DNA from 4 places in the Epibacterium sp. MM17-32 genome. Region 3 is predicted to be linked to each of the others. Evidence: riboswitches for the same ligand, from Rfam matches in the RefSeq annotation. Region 3 holds a riboswitch; each other region holds the start of a gene.
The links. Region 3 has a riboswitch for cobalamin ahead of MHM88_RS08735 (DUF1636 domain-containing protein). Riboswitches for the same ligand answer to the same signal wherever they lie in the genome.
Positions count from the first base shown of each region.

Region 1: linked by a shared signal. The riboswitch ahead of MHM88_RS03290 (DUF4198 domain-containing protein) and the one ahead of MHM88_RS08735 (DUF1636 domain-containing protein) in region 3 are both predicted to bind cobalamin.
Region 2: linked by a shared signal. The riboswitch ahead of nrdH (glutaredoxin-like protein NrdH) and the one ahead of MHM88_RS08735 (DUF1636 domain-containing protein) in region 3 are both predicted to bind cobalamin.
Region 4: linked by a shared signal. The riboswitch ahead of MHM88_RS05310 (ABC transporter ATP-binding protein) and the one ahead of MHM88_RS08735 (DUF1636 domain-containing protein) in region 3 are both predicted to bind cobalamin.

Region 1 is NZ_JAKRFC010000002.1:77,236-81,890, reverse strand. Features, by position in the region: gene MHM88_RS03305 (NnrS family protein) at 1-294, shown strand, start outside; gene hmpA (NO-inducible flavohemoprotein) at 362-1,543, opposite strand; gene MHM88_RS03295 (Rrf2 family transcriptional regulator) at 1,696-2,121, shown strand; cobalamin riboswitch at 2,343-2,560, shown strand; gene MHM88_RS03290 (DUF4198 domain-containing protein) at 2,689-3,477, shown strand; gene cbiM (cobalt transporter CbiM) at 3,481-4,095, shown strand; gene MHM88_RS03280 (cobalt ABC transporter permease) at 4,092-4,655, shown strand, end outside.
Region 2 is NZ_JAKRFC010000002.1:57,948-62,602, reverse strand. Features, by position in the region: gene nrdE (class 1b ribonucleoside-diphosphate reductase subunit alpha) at 1-1,676, opposite strand, end outside; gene nrdI (class Ib ribonucleoside-diphosphate reductase assembly flavoprotein NrdI) at 1,658-2,080, opposite strand; gene nrdH (glutaredoxin-like protein NrdH) at 2,090-2,311, opposite strand; cobalamin riboswitch at 2,425-2,618, opposite strand; gene MHM88_RS03195 (chemotaxis protein CheW) at 2,712-4,241, opposite strand; gene MHM88_RS03190 (PAS domain-containing methyl-accepting chemotaxis protein) at 4,246-4,655, opposite strand, start outside.
Region 3 is NZ_JAKRFC010000004.1:166,573-171,227, forward strand. Features, by position in the region: gene glpD (glycerol-3-phosphate dehydrogenase) at 1-1,027, shown strand, start outside; gene cobO (cob(I)yrinic acid a,c-diamide adenosyltransferase) at 1,140-1,814, opposite strand; cobalamin riboswitch at 1,839-2,076, shown strand; gene MHM88_RS08735 (DUF1636 domain-containing protein) at 2,175-2,654, shown strand; gene cobW (cobalamin biosynthesis protein CobW) at 2,674-3,708, shown strand; gene cobN (cobaltochelatase subunit CobN) at 3,851-4,655, shown strand, end outside.
Region 4 is NZ_JAKRFC010000002.1:483,050-487,704, reverse strand. Features, by position in the region: gene MHM88_RS05325 (response regulator) at 1-426, shown strand, start outside; gene MHM88_RS05320 (Dps family protein) at 599-1,096, opposite strand; gene MHM88_RS05315 (DUF1328 domain-containing protein) at 1,148-1,309, opposite strand; cobalamin riboswitch at 1,487-1,702, shown strand; gene MHM88_RS05310 (ABC transporter ATP-binding protein) at 1,882-2,685, shown strand; gene MHM88_RS05305 (ABC transporter substrate-binding protein) at 2,682-3,617, shown strand; gene MHM88_RS05300 (iron ABC transporter permease) at 3,675-4,655, shown strand, end outside.

The DNA.
Region 1 (4,655 bases), on a different contig from region 3:
GGAATTGGTGCAATCGGGGGGATGACAGTCGCCGTCATGATGCGGGCCACCATGGGCCATACGGGACGTCCCTTGGTAGCTGGCCTGGCTCTGAACCTCGCGTTTCTCGGAATCCTTGTGGCCACGCTGATGCGGGGGCTGGGGTATGGCTTCGAAGTGATCTCGCTGACCGGCATCGACCTGTCGGCAATTCTGTGGACCGGATCCCTCGCAGTGCTGACATGGCGGATCGGACCTTGGCTTGCAGCGCCCCGGGTCGCGCAAAAACGCCCAACCGGAGCACCGGCGCGGTAGCAGGGTGCACCGCTTCAGGGAGTGGGGGATACCCAGCCGTCGCGGTTGGGTATCCCCTTGCCGATGGTCAGCCGATCTGCGCCGCGGCGGGACCAAAGAACTCGTAGTGAATACGGGAGCTTGGAACATTCGCCGCCTTGAGCCCATCGACCATCGCCTGCATGAAGCCCGCCGGACCGCAGATGAAATAGTCGGCGGCTGTGGGATCGCTGATCTCGATCAGCCATTTCGGGTCGATCCGACCGCGCCGAATACCACTGTGCAGGTCCTGCTCCGACGCGACATCGTAGAACACGTAGCTTTCGGTTGCCCGGTTCCGGAGCGTCTCGCGCATCGCATGGTGCCGGTCATCCCGTGTGGCATGTACGGAAATCATCCGGAGATCTTCCCGGCCATAGCTTTCGAGCATCGCGACCATCGGTGTAAGGCCGACCCCGCCGGAGAGCAGCACAACCTCACGCTTGTGCGCCGGGTCCAGAAAGAACTCTCCGGACGGTGCGGCAACGTCGACCTCGGTTCCGATCTCGGCACTCTCGTGCAACCAGTTGGAAATGCGCCCGTTTGGCTCGCGTTTTACGGTGATCCGATAGCTCTTGCCGTCGGGAGCCGAAGAAATCGAATAGTTCCGCCGGCACTCTTCGCCGGGGGCAGGCACAAAGCGAAAGCTGAGATACTGACCCGGGCGATGCCGCATGACGGGGCCATTGTCCACGGGGCACAGAACAAAGGACATGATGTCTTCTGCCTCACGGGTTCTGGAGACCACCTGAAAGCGCCGCCAGCCGCGCCAACCCCCGGTCTGGGTCTCGGCGTCGGCATAAAGCTGTTCTTCGCGCGCAATCAGCGTATCGGCAAGCACCCAGTAGGCCTCTCCCCAGGCGGCGAGGACCTCTGGCGTTGCGGCGTCCTTGAGCACTTCGGAGACGGCACCGAGCAACGCATCTGCAACATGAGGGTAATGCTCGGGCAGAATTTGCAGACCGGCGTGTTTCTGGGCAATCCGCTCGATGGCGTCGCACAGAACGTCGGGGGTGCGAATATGTGTGGCGTAGGCGACCAGCGCCCCGGCCAGTGCTTTGTGCTGCGGCGAGTCCCCTTGCTGGTGGGACATATTGAACAACGCCCGGATACTGGGTTCCGCAAGCAGCCTGCGATACATGCAGGGCACGATTTCGTCGATATGCGCCGCGACGACCGGGGCGGTCGCATCGATGATCCTGAGCGTGTTTTCGGTGAGAGGTGTGGCCATTTCTATTCTCCTGCCTTAAAGATGCCAATGATCGGAACCTATAAAGCGGATGAAAAAGATGCCATACATAGGTATGTTTTTAGTTTGCGACATTCTGTCCCGGATACCAGCCCATTGCCCGAGGCGCTTGCGGGGCGCGGAAAGGAACACATATGCGATTGAATGACACCACTGACGTGGCGATGCGCATCATGATCTATGCAACCTCGATCGGCCCCCGCCTGTTCACGATCGATCAGGTGGTCGAGGTCTACGGCCTGCCGCGCAGCACGGTGATGAAGGTGGTCAACGCGCTCACCAAGGGGCAGTTTCTGATCGCTCAGCGCGGGCGGGCAGGGGGGCTGCGGCTTGCACGTGACGCCGACGCGATCGGGCTGGGCGATTTGGTGCGTCACATGGAAACGGATTTTGATCTTGTTGAATGCATGCGTCCGACCAACCGCTGTACCATTTCGGGTTGCTGCAAGCTGATCTCCCCATTGGCGGAGGCCCGATCCGCATTCCTCGCGACGTTGGACCAGTACACGGTGCGCGATATTGCGCTGGCACCTGCGGAGTTTGGTATCGCCGGATCCTGATCTTCGCGCGATGAAAGCCGGCGCGCAACGGGCGCAGGTCTGCGAAAGGGGCGCCATGTGCAGTGGCCTTGAGGCGACGGGCGACAGTGCTCTGTAGGAGGAACTTGCAAAGACTTGCACTCTCAAGGAGAGCAGACAGCCCCGTTCCCATTCATGACCTTGAGGCGGACGTGCCAGGCGCGCGGGCGCTATATGCAATTGACAAGATCTCTTGCGGTTTCCATAAGAATGGCGTGAACGGTTCCACGGCGGGCGACATCTCGCGGTGGGAGTAAAAGGGAACACGGTGCGGCGTACCCAAAAGGGACCAAATCCGTGGCTGCCCCCGCAACTGTAAGCGGGACGTGCGACCGATAATGCCACTGGGATCTGTCCTGGGAAGGCCGGTTTGCATCATGCCCCGCGAGCCAGGAGACCTGCCGCGCACATGGGTCGGGAGACCGATCCGTCTTGAAGCGGACGCCGGGGTGCGCGTCAGGCTCGGCTGATCGTGCCCGATCAATCCCGTGTCTCACATCCCGTCTGTCCTTTCACCCGTGGGTTTCCCACCTGTTTGAGAGGCATGACATGACCAAGAAACTGTTTTCCGCCGCGGCGCTGGCCGCGCTCCTGCCGCTTGCCGCACAGGCCCATTTTGTGCTGCCCTACGCCGATCAGACCCAGATCGTACGCCCCGGCGATGTGCCGCTCGCGGTGGTCTTCTGGCATCCGTTCGAGAACGGCCACGTGATGGACATGGACACGCCCGAGGCGTTCTACATGATCCACAATGGCGAAAAGACCGACCTGGCGGATCGCCTTGAGGCGGCCCCTTTCAAAGGCGCAGAGAACGAAGGCGCGGCCTTCAAGGCCTCGCTGCCGGTGAAGCGTTCCGGCGACTATGTGCTGGTGACGGAACCCGTGCCCTACTACGAAGAGAGCGAGGATATCTATATCCAGCAGCTGACCAAGGTGGTGTTCAACCGCAATGAGCTGCCAACCGACTGGATGACCCCCGTTGGCCTCGCGACCGAGATCGTGCCGCTGGTCAAACCCTACAACGTCGTTGCGGGATCGAGTTTTACCGGCCAGGTGCTGCGCGAGGGGGAACCTGCCGCCGGTGTCGAGATCGAGATTGAATATGTCGCCGCCGTGCCGGACATCGAGGGCTTTTCCACGACAGAACCAACCGTCGGCACCATGCCGGGGGGCGCCATCGTCGCCATCTCCGACGAGAACGGCTATTTCACCTTTGGTGTTCCCAAAGCAGGCTGGTGGGGCTTTGCCGCCCTGGGATCGGGCCCGGTGACGGAACATGAGGGCAAGGAACTGAGCCAGGACGCCGTGTTCTGGATCCGCGCCTACGATATGGAGTGATCGATGCACATCGTTGACGGAGCCCTGTCAAATCCGGTTGTCATCGGCGGCGCGGTTCTCGCGGCAGGGGGCATTGCGCTGGGGTTGAAGCAAATGACGCTGGAGCGCATTCCCGCCACCGGCATGCTGTCTGCCTGCTTCTTTGTCGCCTCGCTGATCCATGTGCCGATCGGCCCGTCATCGGTGCATTTGATCCTCAATGGTCTGGCCGGGATGATCCTCGGCTGGGCCGCGTTCCCGGCCTTGTTCGTGGGCCTGCTGCTTCAGGCCGTGTTCTTTGGATTTGGCGGTCTCACCGTGCTGGGAATAAACACGCTCAATATCGCCGGGCCAGCGGTCCTGGCCTGGCTGTTGTTCGGGCGTATGGTTGAACGCGGCACCCCCAAGAGCGGAGCGGTTTGGGCGGGGATCGGCGGCGCCTTTGCCGTTGCCGCCACCACGATCTTTGTCGCGCTTTCCCTGGCATTGACCGGCGACGCCTTCTTGCCGGCGGCAAAGCTGGTCTTCTTTGCGCATCTGCCGATCATGGTCATCGAGGGGCTGCTCACCGGGGCCGCCGTTTACCTGGTCAGCAAGATACGCCCTGACCTGTTCACCACAGTCACCGGGCAAGCATGATGTGTCACAGGCTTCTACTCGTTTTCATCCTTGCGCTGACACCGGTTCCGGTGCTGGCGCACAAGGTGATCTTTTCGGTCTTCAAATCCGGCGATGTCATTGAGGGTGAGCTCGGTTTTTCAAATGGTGACATGGCTGTGGGGCAGGTGATCGAGGTCTTTGACACGACCGGGGCCAAACTGGGAGACGCGGTCACCGACGAAGACGGGTTCTTTGTCTATGCGCCCACTGAGCCGGTCACCCATGTGTTCAAGGCCGACATGGGCGCCGGGCATGTCGGCGAGGTTCAGATGGCGGCCTCGGATGTGGCCGCGCTCCTCGGTGTTGCCCCGCAGGATAGCGGCGCGTCTTCGGGGGCGGCGGCACCTACGGTCGCAAACGCGCCACAGGCAGAGGAACCGGCAGCGGTGACCATCGCGGCCCTGACAGAGGACGAGCGCGCCGCCATTGCCAAGGCTGTGCGCGATGAAATGCGCCCGCTGCGCCGGGAGATTGCCGCCTACCGCGAGAAAAATGACTTTCAAACGATCCTGGGTGGTATCGGGTATATCTTTGGCCTG
Region 2 (4,655 bases), on a different contig from region 3:
CGGGTCGGGATCTCAATGCCTGCGGCCTCAAACAGCTCTTTGACCCGGTCGGTTTCCGGCAGCCAGTCCTGACCGACATATTTCTCAAAGAAGCTGCCATCGGCATAGGCGGAGTCTTCAAAGCCTTTGAACTTTGCCTTCTTCTCTTTTGCCAATGCGTTAGAGGCGCTGAGCGCATGATACAGCACGGTGCAGAAGTAGATATTGGTGAAATCCACCCCTTCTGCGCTGCCGTAATGGATGCGCTCGCGGGCGAGGTAACCATGCAGGTTCATCTGACCGAGACCAATAGCGTGGCCTTCTTCGTTGCCCTTGCGGATGGAGGGTACAGAATCGATGCTCGACATTTCCGACACGGCATTGAGCGCGCGGATCGCGGTGCCCACGGTGCTGGCCAGATCGCCACCGTCCATCGCACGCGCGATGTTCATGGAGCCGAGGTTGCAGGAAATATCCGTGCCCATCTGCGCATAAGACAAATCGTCGTTGAACGCGGAGGCCTCGTTCACCTGCAGGATTTCGGAGCAGAGGTTTGACATGGCAATGCGGCCCGCGATGGGGTTTGCGGCATTCACCGTGTCTTCAAACATGATGTAGGGATAGCCGGATTCAAATTGAATTTCGGCAATGGTCTGGAAGAACGCGCGGGCGTTGATCTTCTTTTTGCGGATCTGCGGGTTGTCCACCATCTCGTGATATTTCTCGGTGACCGAGATTTCCGAGAAGGCCTGACCGTAGACTTTTTCCACGTCATGCGGCGAGAACAGATACATGTCCTCGTTTTTCTTGGCGAGTTGGAAGGTGATATCCGGGATCACCACGCCCAGCGACAGCGTCTTGATGCGGATCTTCTCATCCGCATTTTCGCGCTTGGTATCCAAGAAACGCAGAATGTCCGGGTGATGCGCGTTCAGATAGACCGCGCCGGCGCCCTGACGCGCGCCCAGCTGGTTGGCATAAGAAAAACTGTCCTCAAGAAGCTTCATCACCGGGATGACGCCCGAAGACTGGTTTTCGATGCCTTTGATCGGGGCACCATGCTCGCGAATGTTGGTCAGCATCAAGGCCACGCCACCGCCGCGTTTCGACAGCTGCAGGGCAGAGTTGATGCCGCGCCCGATCGACTCCATGTTGTCCTCAAGACGCAACAGGAAGCAGGACACAAACTCGCCACGCGCCTTTTTGCCCGCATTGAGGAAGGTGGGTGTTGCGGGCTGGAAGCGGCCGTCGATGATCTCCGACATCAGCTTCATCGCGAGTTTTTCATCCCCGCGCGCCAGCGTCAGCGCATTCATCACTACGCGGTCCTCGTAGCGCTCCAGATAGCGCTGCCCATCGCGGGTTTTCAGCGTGTAGGACGTGTAATATTTGAACGCGCCGAGGAAGGACGGGAAGCGGAATTTCTTGCCATAGGCCGCATCCCAGATCTTGCGCTGGAAATTGAGCGAGTATTGATCCAGCACTTCGGGTTCGTAGTAACCTTCCTCAACCAGGTAGCGCAGCTTCTCGTCCAGCGAGTGGAAGAAGACGGTGTTCTGGTTCACATGCTGAAGAAAATACTGCCGGGCCGCCATGCGGTCAGCCTCGAACTGGATGTTGCCCTCGTCATCATAGAGGTTCAACATCGCATTCAGCGCGTGATAGTCGAGGTCGGCGGTTACGCTTGCGTCAAGCATGTCTGCTGCTCCTGTGCCGCCCAGAACCGGGCGAGGCCCGCGCGGATGCGGGCGATGTCTGTTTCGGTTCCCGCCAACTCAAAGCGGTAGAGGACGGGGACATTACATTTTTTGGCAATCACATCCCCGGCGAGGGCGAAGGTGGTGCCAAAGTTGCGGTTGCCCCCGGCAATCACGCCCCGCAGAAGGGCACGATTGCGCGCGTTGTTCAGAAATTTGATGACCGGTTTCGGCACCGCGCCACGCCCTTCGCCATCGGCAAAGGTGGGCGTGACCAAAACATAGGGCGCATCTACGTCCGGGAAAGGCTCTGTCTGCGGCAGCCGCAGAGCCTCCAGTCCCAGTTGCTCCATCAAACGGGCCGTATTGCCCGAACGGGAGGAGTAGTAGACAAGCCCGGTCACTCTGGTGCCTTAGGCCAACTGGCCGATCAGGTCGGGACGGAATCCTGCCCAGTGATCGTCGCCTGCGACAACGACAGGAGCCTGACGATACCCCAACCCCTGGACCATCTCCATGGCGGCGGCATCCTCGGTCAGGTCGACGAGATCAAAAGAGATCCCCTTGGCCTCCAGCGCGCGGGTGGTGGCGGTGCATTGCACGCAGGCCGGTTTAGAATAGACAGTGATGCTCATCTGCAAGGTCCCCTCAGGTGGTATCTGCTCGTATGTCTGGTCAGGCGAAAACGGACACGAGAACCCGGCGCTGACCAAAGCACCGAACCACGCGTCCGGGCCCTCCGCCTCGGTCGTCGTTCAGTTGCTTTGGCAGGTCTCCTGACTTTGCGGCTCAGACGCCCGGTCCCCCTTCCCAATGCCGGTCATGCATCAGTGGTCCAGGATAGGCTTGCCGCTTACAGTTGCGGGGGCAGCGCCGGATTTCCACCGACTTCCCTCTTCACCCGCGAGTCACCCCGCAGGCACCAAAGCACCCGCATATTGCGTCTTTTGTTAGGGAACTGTCAATATATGGTTATTCACACAGGGGGGCATTTCCTGTGGATGAATCACGTGTCGCGCGCAGTCTCCGAGGGGGTCACGGCAGCAGGCTGGTCGGATCGTCAACGGCAACCAAACGTTTTGCGGTTCCGAACCCCAGTTCGACCAATTGCTCGGACGGGCAGGTGCTGGCAGCGCCACCGGCCTGGCGAAACCCCTTGAGGCGTCCGATGTCGATCGATTTCATGGCCTCCACCGCGAGACCGTAGTGATGACCGTCCTTTTCCAGGATCATTATGCCAGACTCCGATCCGAACTGGCCATCGCCGTGCCCGCGGCGGCGCGCGCAGTCATAGACCGGCATCAGGCGGCTTTGATAGGAAAGGTTGGCGAGGTGGCCGTCGTAATCTGCCCCTGAGATGCTGTTCGGCAGACGCATGATCTCGCTTACGGCTTCGATCGGGACGGCAAAGTCCCCACCTGCGGACACCGTCAGATAGCGCCCCGACGCAGAGCGCAACGCGGCGAGACGGTTTTCATCATACGCCGGTTCCGTGCCGACAGGGTGGTCCGAGGGTTTGCCCTGGGCATCTTTGACCGCGATCTGGGGCGTGGTCTTGAGGCGATGTGATGTTTCGGCCAGTTGCAACAGGTCCGGGTCCTGTCGGCAAGCGGCCACGTCGATCACCAGACACTGCTCATCCTGTTCGTCAATATGGACACCGCTGAACAGCTCCCGGCGTGAGGTGACGCTGGGCGGAAAATCATAGACCGCGCCTGCCTCAATGTTCATGACACTGACAACCTGGTCGACATGAAAGGCCAGCGCATGATCGTCGGGAAATTCAATAATGATGCCTGCCGCCGCCTCCGGCCTCTCTCCCGTACTGGCGAACCCGAGGTTTTCCAGCGTGTCCAGCATCGGCATTTCCATACCGTGGCGCTGGATCAGACCCAGGCAGGAACTGCCGTTTATCGGCCAGGGGCTGAGCGGACTGGTGGGAACCGTGGAGGCGATATCCGACATGGCGATCAGGAAATTCCGCCCGCCCACGCGGAAGCGGATATAGGGCAGGCGCTTGATGCGGGCCCGCTGGCGCGCGGTTTCGGAGATCTCGTCCGACGGTGCTTGTGGCACATTCAGCAACTCGGGAACCGACAGCATCGAGAAATGCCCGTTGGTTTCGCAGATATAACCGCCGCTGATCAGAACGTCTTCATTGTCGGGGAGGTTCTGATGCCAGGTGTCCCCCAGTTGCAGCAGGCAGCGCACCGAATCCACAAGCAGTCCGGCGACTCGTCCTTCGGCGCGGATGACGACGATGACACCGCCGGCCGGAGTGGCCCCCTGTGCCGTGTCTTCCGGCGTGGTGCCTGTGTGCAGGCTGGCTTCGGCGCCCAGCCTTTGGTGCAGGCTTTGCACCGGGATCGCCTTGCCACGCAACAGGACCGCCCCGAGGAGATCCTGGTGTTGGCCGGGGAGGCGCTGAAACCGCTCCGGCGCAGGAATGACCTCGCGCACTTGGTGGATCGGGATTGCGAACAGCATGCCTCCGATCTCGACCACGCCGACCAGCTGGTCCGCGGGGTCGGCGCAGGTGTCCGGTTCAGCTGCGCGGTCTGACATCGGTTCAGGCCGCCCGGTTGTCGCCGGACAATTGGCTGATCAGATCGACGACCTGTTTCGACGCCGCAAGCTGGTTTTCCGCCGCCGAGGAAATCTGATCGACCGACTGGCCTGTCAGGGCGACACTTTCAACGATCCGAGAAAAGGCATCCCGCGCCGCGACCGAGCGGGTGGTCCCCTGATCGACACGGACTTCGGACTCGGTGATCAGGCGCGAGATCTTATGGGCGGCTTCGGAACTGCGCTCGGCCAGTTTTCGGACTTCCTCGGCGACGACGGAGAAGCCGACCCCGTGCTCCCCGGCCCGGGCCGCCTCGATGGCCGCATTGAACGCCAGGAGATTGGTCTGGTTCGCGATTTCGCCGATCACCTTGACGATCTCCGAGATCTCGCCCGAAGAGCGCTGCATCAACT
Region 3 (4,655 bases):
GCTCAACGCCCGCGACGCCGAGGCCCGTGGAGCCGAGATCATGACCCGCACCGAGGTCGTGAATGCCACCCGCCACGCGGATCACTGGGAAATCCACCTGAAGGATCTCGCAACCGGCGCAGAAACCACCCGCCGCGCAAAAATGCTGGTGAACGCAGGTGGGCCATGGGTGGCCGATGTGCTGCGCCAGAAGCTCGGCCAAAACAGCCGCGAAAACGTGCGCCTCGTGCGCGGCAGCCATATCGTGGTGCCTAAACTCTACGACCACGGGCGCTGCTACTTCTTCCAAGGGCAGGACGGGCGCATCATCTTTGCCATTCCCTATGAGGAGGATTTCACCCTCATCGGCACCACCGACGCCGATCACCCCGATCCCGAGACCAAACCCATCTGCACCGAGGAAGAGCAGGACTATCTGGTCAAATTCGCGTCGAACTATTTTGACACACCCGTGACCCGCGACCAGATCGTCTGGACCTATTCCGGCGTGCGGCCGCTCTATGATGACGGCGCAAGCTCCGCCTCCGCCGCGACACGCGAATATGTGCTGACGCTCGACAAGACACAGGCCCCGCTGCTCAATGTCTTTGGCGGCAAGATCACCACCTACCGCAAACTGGCCGAGGCGGCGCTGGATAAAATCAACGAGGTCTTCCCCAGCCTGCCTTCGGAGTGGACCGCAGGTGTGCCCCTGCCCGGCGGCGACTTCCCGGTCGAAGATGTCACCCGCTTGCGCGAAAAACTGGCGCGCGCGTATCCCTTCCTGTCGGCCTACGCCACCCGCCGCCTGATCCGCGCCTATGGAACCGAGGCCTGGGCTGTTCTGGGCGACGCCAAGGCGCAGAGCGATCTGGGCGAGAGCTTCGGCGCGACCATCACGGCCCGCGAACTCGACTGGGCAATTGCCCGCGAATGGGTGCGCACGGGCGAGGATTTCCTGTGGCGACGCACAAAACTCGGCCTGCGTCTGGACCCTGATGCGCGCACTGCGGTCGACACATACATCAAATCCCGCGTCATCGACTAACAAGACAGAACGACAAAAGAGAGGGGCACAGCGCCCCTCCCTCTTCTAACTCAAAATATCCCGGAGCGCGAGGCAGCGCCTCGCATACCCGCTCACGACACACGCTGAGGTTTCAGAACTCCACGCCCTTCTGAGCCTTGATACCAGCCCGGAACGGGTGCTTCACCTGCGCCATCTCGGTCACCAGATCGGCGATCTCGATCAGCTCTTCTTTGGCGCTGCGCCCGGTCAGCACCACATGGGTCATCGGCGGTTTATGCTCGACGAGGAACTCCAGAACCTCCTGCAAATCCAGATACTCATAGCGCAGCGCGATGTTGATCTCATCGAGCAGCACCATGGTGTTCTTCTCATCAAGGATCATCTCCTTGGCCTTTTCCCAGCCCGCGCGGGCTGCTGCAATATCGCGGGCCTTATCCTGCGTTTCCCAGGTAAACCCCTCGCCCATCGCGTAGAACTGGCACAGATCCGAGAAATTCTCCTCGATCAAAGTGCGCTCGCCGGTCTGCCACGCGCCCTTGATGAACTGCACCACCGCCGAGGGCATGCCATGGGCGATGCAGCGCATGATCATACCGAATCCCGAGGACGACTTGCCCTTGCCGGGGCCGGTGTGAACGATGATCAGACCCTTTTCGCCATCCTTGGTTTTCATCATCCGATCACGGGCGGCCTTTTTCTTTGCCATCTTAGAGGCATGGCGTGCCGCTTCTTCGTCCGAGATGTCGGTTTCGCTACTTGCGCTGGTCTGATCGCTCACGGGGTCGCTCCTGCTGTTTGGCCCCATGTCTTGACAAAGAGTGCCCCCATGGCGCAAGGGATTTTCGTTGGTTCCCGAAGGTGACACCCTTCGGGCGAAGAGGGAATGTGACAAGGCACGCCGCAGCGCGCCCCAAGCACAGCCGCCCCCGCGACCGTGACCGGAGAGGTCTCCCGACGCCACTGGCGCCCCCCAAGGGGTGGCACCGGGAAGGCGGGACGACCGTCAGCGCCCGACCCGGGTCTGGCATCCGCAAGCCGGGAGACCTGCCAGCGCGTGTGAAACCGGCGGACGGGGTGTGCCGCGACCGGTTGAGGGCCTGCCACACGTGGCATGCGCCCCCATCTGGCCTGCCCCGCCTCGCCGCTGAGGAGGAGAAAAGGCCGCATGGGAGAGACCCCCAGCCAGAGCCCGGAGCCGGTTGTCCTGACCGTCTGCACCACCTGTCGCCAGACCGGCAGCGATCCCGAAGCCATGCGTCCCGGCCGCATCCTTGCCGACCGTCTTGCGGGCAGCGCGCTGCCCGACGGCGTCACCGTGCGCGGGGTCGAGTGCCTCTCGGCCTGCTCGCGGTCCTGCACGCTACATCTCTCCGGTGGCCCTGCGCGCTGGAGCTATATCTACGGCGATCTCGACCCGGATGCCCATCTTGAGGACATCCTCGCCGGTGCGGCCGCCTATGCGGCGACCGAGGATGGGTTTGTGCCATGGCGCGAGCGCCCGGTGGTGTTTCGCAAACAATCCATCGCCCGCATTCCGCCCGTCTCCATGCCAAGCGTCGCGCTGACCCCGACGCCCGCACCGGAGCGTGGCGACTCTTCCAATGACACCCCAGACACGCCTGCCACCGAGCTTGCGCAGGATTGACCCGAAAGGCCCATTTCACATGACCACATTGAACAAGATCCCCGTCACCGTCATCACCGGCTTTCTGGGGGCTGGCAAAACCACTCTGATCCGTCACCTGATGCAAAACCCGCAGGGCAAGCGCCTCGCCGTGGTGGTGAATGAGTTTGGCACCGCCGGTGTGGATGGCGACATCCTGAAATCCTGCGCCGACGAGAGCTGCCCGGCGGAAAACATCATGGAACTCGCCAATGGCTGCATCTGCTGCACCGTGGCCGATGATTTTATCCCCACCATCGAGAGCCTGATGGCGCTGCCCGAGCCGCCCGAGCATATCGTCATTGAAACTTCTGGTCTGGCACTGCCAAAGCCGCTGCTCAAAGCCTTCGACTGGCCCGCGATCCGCTCGCGCATCACCGTCGACGGGGTGATCGCCCTGGCCGATGCCGAGGCCGTCGCCAAGGGCCAGTTCGCGCCGGATCTGGACGCCGTGCAGGCCCAGCGCGAGGCGGACGACAGCCTTGATCACGAAACACCGCTGTCCGAGGTCTTTGAGGATCAGATTTCCTGCGCGGACATCGTGCTGTTGTCCAAAGCCGATCTGGCCGGTGAGGCCGGCGTCGAGAAAGCCCGCGCCGTGATCGAGGCCGAGGCCCCGCGCAAGCTGCCCATCCTGCCAATGACCGAGGGCGTGATCGACCCCCGCGTGATCCTCGGTCTGGGGGCCGCCGCCGAAGACGACCTTGATGCCCGCCCCAGCCATCATGACGGCCATCACGATCACGAACATGACGATTTTGAGTCCATCGTGGTCGAAATGGGCGAAGTCTCCGATCCCGAAGACCTGCAAAAACGGATCATCGAGATGGCCCGCGCCCGCAACATCCTGCGGGTGAAGGGCTATGTGGCCGTGGAAGGAAAACCGATGCGAATGCTGGTACAAGCGGTGGGCGAACGCCTGCGCGCGCAATACGACCAACCCTGGGGCGCACAGGAGCGCAAGACCCAGCTGGTTGTGATCGCCGAGCATGATAACATCGACACAGCAGGCATCCACGCCGACCTCGGGGCCTGAGTTTCTATGCGGGCGAAGTGGAAACACATCGTTTTCGTCCGGCCGAGAGGCCGGACAGCCCCCGACCGCCCCCCCGGGCGGGGGCTTCTCCCCCCCCCGCGGTCCGGGGCTATCCTCGGCGTGTCCAAACGGAGCTAACCTCATGCACGTCGTCTTCCGCGAAAGCCACGGGCTCGGAGAAACAGACACCCCCTATGACGTCGGGCAGACCCCCGGCGATCTGGTGGTGCTGTCCTTTTCCGACAGCGACCTTGGCGCATTCGCGGCGGGCTGGCACCGCGCGGACGGCAAACTCCCCTCCACGCGACTTGCCAATCTGGTGGCGCTCAAACACCCGCTTTCGGTCGATGTCTACGCCGAGCAGACGCTGGAGGGCGCAAAGGGCGTCTTGGTCCGGCTGATCGGTGGTGAAAGTTATTGGTCCTACGGTCTGGCCACGCTTCAGGATCTGGCCCGGCGCAAGGGCATCGCGCTGGCAATCCTGCCCGCCGACGGTCAGGAAGATCCGCGCCTTGATGAGCTGTCCACCCTGCCGGTTTCCACCCTGCGCCGCCTTCAGGCGCTGTGCGATGCGGGCGGTGCTGTTGCCGCGCAAGCGGCACTGGCGCAGCTGGCGCTGGCTTCTGGCCTTTATGCCAGCCCGGTGATCGGCAAGAAAACCGTGCCTGATTTCGGCTTCTACGACCCCGACCGGGGCGCGCTGGATGCCTTGCCCGAAATCAACAAACCCTTGGTGCTGGTCAGTTTCTATCGCTCTTATCTGACCTCTGCCGACACCGCCCCTGTGGATGCGATGATCCGTAGCCTGCGCGCGCGCGGGTATGCTGCCTATGGGGTCTTCGCGCCGAGCCTCAAGGTCCCCGAGGCGGTCGACTGGCTGCGCGCAGAACTGCCCGCCCTGAACCCCGCCGCGCTCATCAACGCCACCGCCTTTTCCGCGCAGGGGC
Region 4 (4,655 bases), on a different contig from region 3:
CGCCTGATCCAGCTGGCGCATGATGAAATGCAGCAATCCGTCTCGGGCAAGATCATGATTATCGAGGATGAGGCGATCATCGCGATGGATCTTGAAGGGATCTGTACGATGATGGGTCACGAGGTCACCGGGATTGCCCGCACCCACAAGGCGGCGGTGAAACTGGGGCATGAGCAACGGCCCGATCTGATCCTGGCGGATATTCAGCTTGCCGATAACTCCAGCGGCATCGATGCGGTTGCGGACCTGCTCGAAGATCTGGGTGACGTGCCGGTGATCTTCATCACGGCCTTCCCCGAGCGTCTGCTGACGGGTGAACGGCATGAACCGGCGTTCATGATCGCCAAACCCTATGTTCCCGACCAGGTCATTTCCGCGATCAGCCAGGCCATGTTCTTTGCCTCGACCGATACGCTGACCAGCTGATCCACGGCAGCGTCGCCTTGGCGATTTCGACGGCCCGGCACTGTCCGGGCCGTTTGTGTTTGCGCGGCGGTGTCGGTGCAGCAGCGGCGCGGCGGCCAAAACGGCGCATGCGCAAACTAAAGGGGCCCCACACCCGATTGGATGAAGGGCCCCCTGCGGAATACATGCGTGCCTACGAGGCAGACAAAGCACGCAGCATCCAAGCCGCTTTTTCGTGGAAGGCCGCGCGTTCGGTGGCCAGGTCGCCCGTCACCATGTCCTTGCGCTGTTCGGCCAGCTCGATCAGCGCGTGCAGGCGGTGGGCCAGACGCATATGGTCCTTTTCAAGATCCTTGCACATTTCCCCGGCGCTCGGCATCTGGCCGAGGTCGTCGACAATGCTGTCGGACAAGACGCCGGTGATCTTGCCGGAGGTCAGGTGGCCGATGGCGCGGATGCGCTCTGCCAGCTCATCTGCCGCGGCAAACATGTTTTGGTACTGCTCTTCGGTCAGATTGTGCAGCGAGAAGAACAGCGGTCCTTCGACGTTCCAGTGGTAGATGTGGGTTTTCAGCGTCAGGCGGTAGGTATCCGCCAGCACATCGCTCAGCCCCTCGGCGATGGCGGTGGTGTCCCGGACGCCGGTCTCGACAGGTGCGATTTGCGGTTTGACGTTCAATGCGGTGCTCATGTCATGTCCTTTCTGCGTGGTGTGTCGGTCGATCCGATGCGTGCCTTCGGGTCAGCGGCGAACTGCCCGAAAGATCAACGCGGCGACGAACATCACCAGGAAGATGAAAAAGAGGATCTGCGCGATCCCGGCCGAGGCGCTGGCGATACCGCCAAAGCCAAAGACGGCCGCGATCAGTGCGATCACCAGGAATGTCAGGGCCCAACCAAGCATGGGGTGCCTCCTTTGCCGTGTTACAGTGCCCACCCTGTGCGGGCCTCGCAGACACAACGGCGCGCGGCGCGAATTGTTCCCGGAGAAACGCATCGTGGCGCCGTGGCCCGGACCGGGGCCGCGTGCTGTCGGTCCTGTCGCCGGTTGCAAAACAGTTGACATATTCACTCTGTTTGGCCCATGTCTGGGCCAGATGGTTCTCCGTCGCCTCAGATGCGCGGGGATGAAAAGGGAATACGGTGAGGTGTAGCCAAAAGGCGCCAAACCCGTGACTGCCCCCGCAACTGTGAGCGGCGAATGACCCTGCCTGATACCACTGGATGTCCATCCGGGAAGGTGCAGGGGAATGACGAACCGCAAGTCAGGAGACCTGCCATCTGACCCGATGTGTAACCTGGGCGGGGTGTCCCGGTGAACGGTGGTAGCTGTCTGACCTCCCGACCCGGGAGCGACGCCAACCTGTGTTCTGCCTATCCCCCGCACGCAAGAGCGGAGCCGCGGATGGCGCTGTGTGATCGAGACATGTGCAGAGCCGGTGACGCGCCGCGTGCCGCGCGGGTCCGGAGGGGGCGGTGATGGCTGCGACCCTGGAGGCACGTGGCCTGACCTGGGCGCCGCGACGCCGTGGCCCCCTGATCCTGCATGAAACCAGTTTCCACCTGCCCGCCGGGCGCGTGCTTGGGGTGGTCGGCGCCAATGGCGCTGGCAAGTCCAGCCTGCTGCGGCTCCTCTATCGCTATCAGTCGCCGCGCAGCGGGCAGGTGTTCGTCGATGGGGCCGACCTGTGGGCCATGCCGCCGCGGCAGGCCGCGCGCAGTGTGGCGGCGGTGCTGCAAGAGCAACCGACCGATTTCGGCCTGACGGTGAAGGACATCGTGGCGCTGGGACGTCTGCCCCATCGCGACGGTCTGGCCACATCAGGTCAGCGGGATGCGGCGATCATTGACTCCGCGCTGCGCAGGCTTGATCTGACCGGTTTTTCCCACCGCACGCTTGCCACCCTGTCCGGGGGCGAACGGCAGAGGGTCATGGTGGCCCGCGCCCTGGCGCAGGAACCGCAGGTGCTGATCCTCGACGAGCCGACAAACCACATGGATGTGCGTCATCAACTCGAACTGCTGGCGCTGATCCGGAACCTCGATCTGACCATCGTGACCTCGCTGCACGATCTCAATCTCGCTGCCGAGGTCTGTGATGACATTCTGCTGATGGCAGAGGGCCGCGTCATGGGCTTTGGCACACCCGGCGTGGTGCTGTCCGAAACGCGCGTCTCCCAGGCCTTTGGCGTGCAGGCCCGCCGCGACCACCTGGCCCGTGCGGGCCGGGATCACCTGACCTTTCACTTGTCCAATATCTCGCAGGAACACACCTCATGAAAAATATCCTCTTTCCCGTCGCGCTGGCACTGGCAGGCACCTCCACCTGGGCTGAAACCACGGTTCAGAGCTGTGATCGCGACGTGACCTTTGACAGCGTCCCACAAGCCGCGATCTCCAATGACGTCAACCTGACCGAAATGATGCTGGCGCTGGGGCTGTCCGATCATATGGTCGGCTACACCGGCGTATCGGGCTGGAAAACCCTGGACGCGGAAATGCGCGATGGCGTCGCAGCGCTGCCGGAGCTCTCTGCCCGCTATCCCTCCAAGGAGGTGCTGGTCGGTGCCGATGCGGATTTCTTCTTTGCCGGATGGAACTATGGCATGAAAGTCGGTGGCGAGGTGACCCCCGAGACCCTCGCCCCCTTTGGCATCAAGGTTTACGAACTCACCGAAAGCTGCATCCACATCGGCGACAAGCCCAAGGTCAGCATGGATGACATGTACAATGACCTGCTGAACCTCGGCCGGATCTTTGATGTGGAGGACAAGGCCGAGACCCTGGTCGCCGGCTACCGCGCCGATCTCGCCGCCTTTACCGAGGAGCTGGAAGCGGATGGTGAACCCCCGCGGGTGTTTGTCTACGACAGCGGCGAGGATACGCCTTTCACGGCGGGGCGCTATGCCATGCCCACCGCCCTGATCGAGGCCGCCGGCGGCAAGAACATCATGGATGATTTCGAGAAAAGCTGGGCCACCGTAACTTGGGAAGAGGTGGTGGACCGCAACCCGGAGATCGTGGTGATCGTGAACTACGGCGACGTCACCGCCGCGCAGAAACGGGACTTCATGATGCAAAACCCGGCCTTTGCCGAGATGGATGCGGTCAAGAACGACAGGTTCGTCGTGCTGGAGTATGTCGAAGCCACCCCCGGACCGCGCAATATCAAGGCCGTGAAAAAACTCGCCGCCGGGTTCTGGGGCGAATAACCGATGCAGGACAGCGAAGCGCATATTGGCCCACTGCGGCGCACGCGCACTGCACCGATGCTGCTTGTTGGCGGTCTTGCTGCGCTTCTGGTGTCGCTGTCCTTTGCCATCAGCCTCGGGGCGGTGCCGGTGTCGACCGGCACTGTCTGGGGGGTGCTGATCGACAAGATCTGGCCCGGCCTTGTGGAGCCGGTTTGGTCCAAAGGGCGGGCCGCGATCGTCTGGGATATCCGCTTTCCGCGTGCGCTGCTTGCGATCATGGTCGGCGCCGGGCTGGCGCTGGTCGGGGCCAGCCTGCAATCGGTGACCCGCAATCCGCTGGCAGATCCGCATTTGCTGGGGATTTCCTCTGGCGGGGCCTTTGGCGCGATCCTGGCCTTGCTGCACACCGGGTTGTTCCTTGGCCTGTTGACGGTTCCCTTGCTGGCCTTTGCCGGCGCTCTGGCGACAACGGCGGTGGTGCTCGGCGTCACGCGCCTGACCCAATCGACAACGGCGGATCGGCTGGTGCTGGCGGGGGTGGCGGTGTCCTTCATCGTGATGGCCGGGGCCAATGTGCTCATCTTTCTGGGCGATCCGCGGGCCTCTCACACCGTCGTGTTCTGGATGCTCGGGGGGCTTGGCATCGCGCAGTGGTCGCATCTGATCTATCCGTTGCTGATCCTGCTGGGCTGCGGCACCTGGCTCTGGTGGCGGCGGGCGGATTTCAACGCGATGACGGTGGGCGATGAAACCGCCGCCACCCTGGGCATCGCCGTGGCGCGGTTCCGGCTGATGACCTTTGTCATCGGCGCGCTCATCACCGGGGTGATGGTGGCGTTTTCCGGCATCATCGGCTTTGTCGGCCTCATGGTGCCGCATATCGTGCGGCTGATCTGCGGCGGGGACTATCGGCTTGTGCTGCCGGCAAGCGCCCTGTTTGGCGGTGTCTTCCTGCTCTGGGCGGATATTCTGGCGCGCACGGTCCTGGCGCCCGAAGATATTCCGATCGGCGTCGTGACCGGGCTGATTGGCGGGCTGTTCTTCATCTGGCTGCTG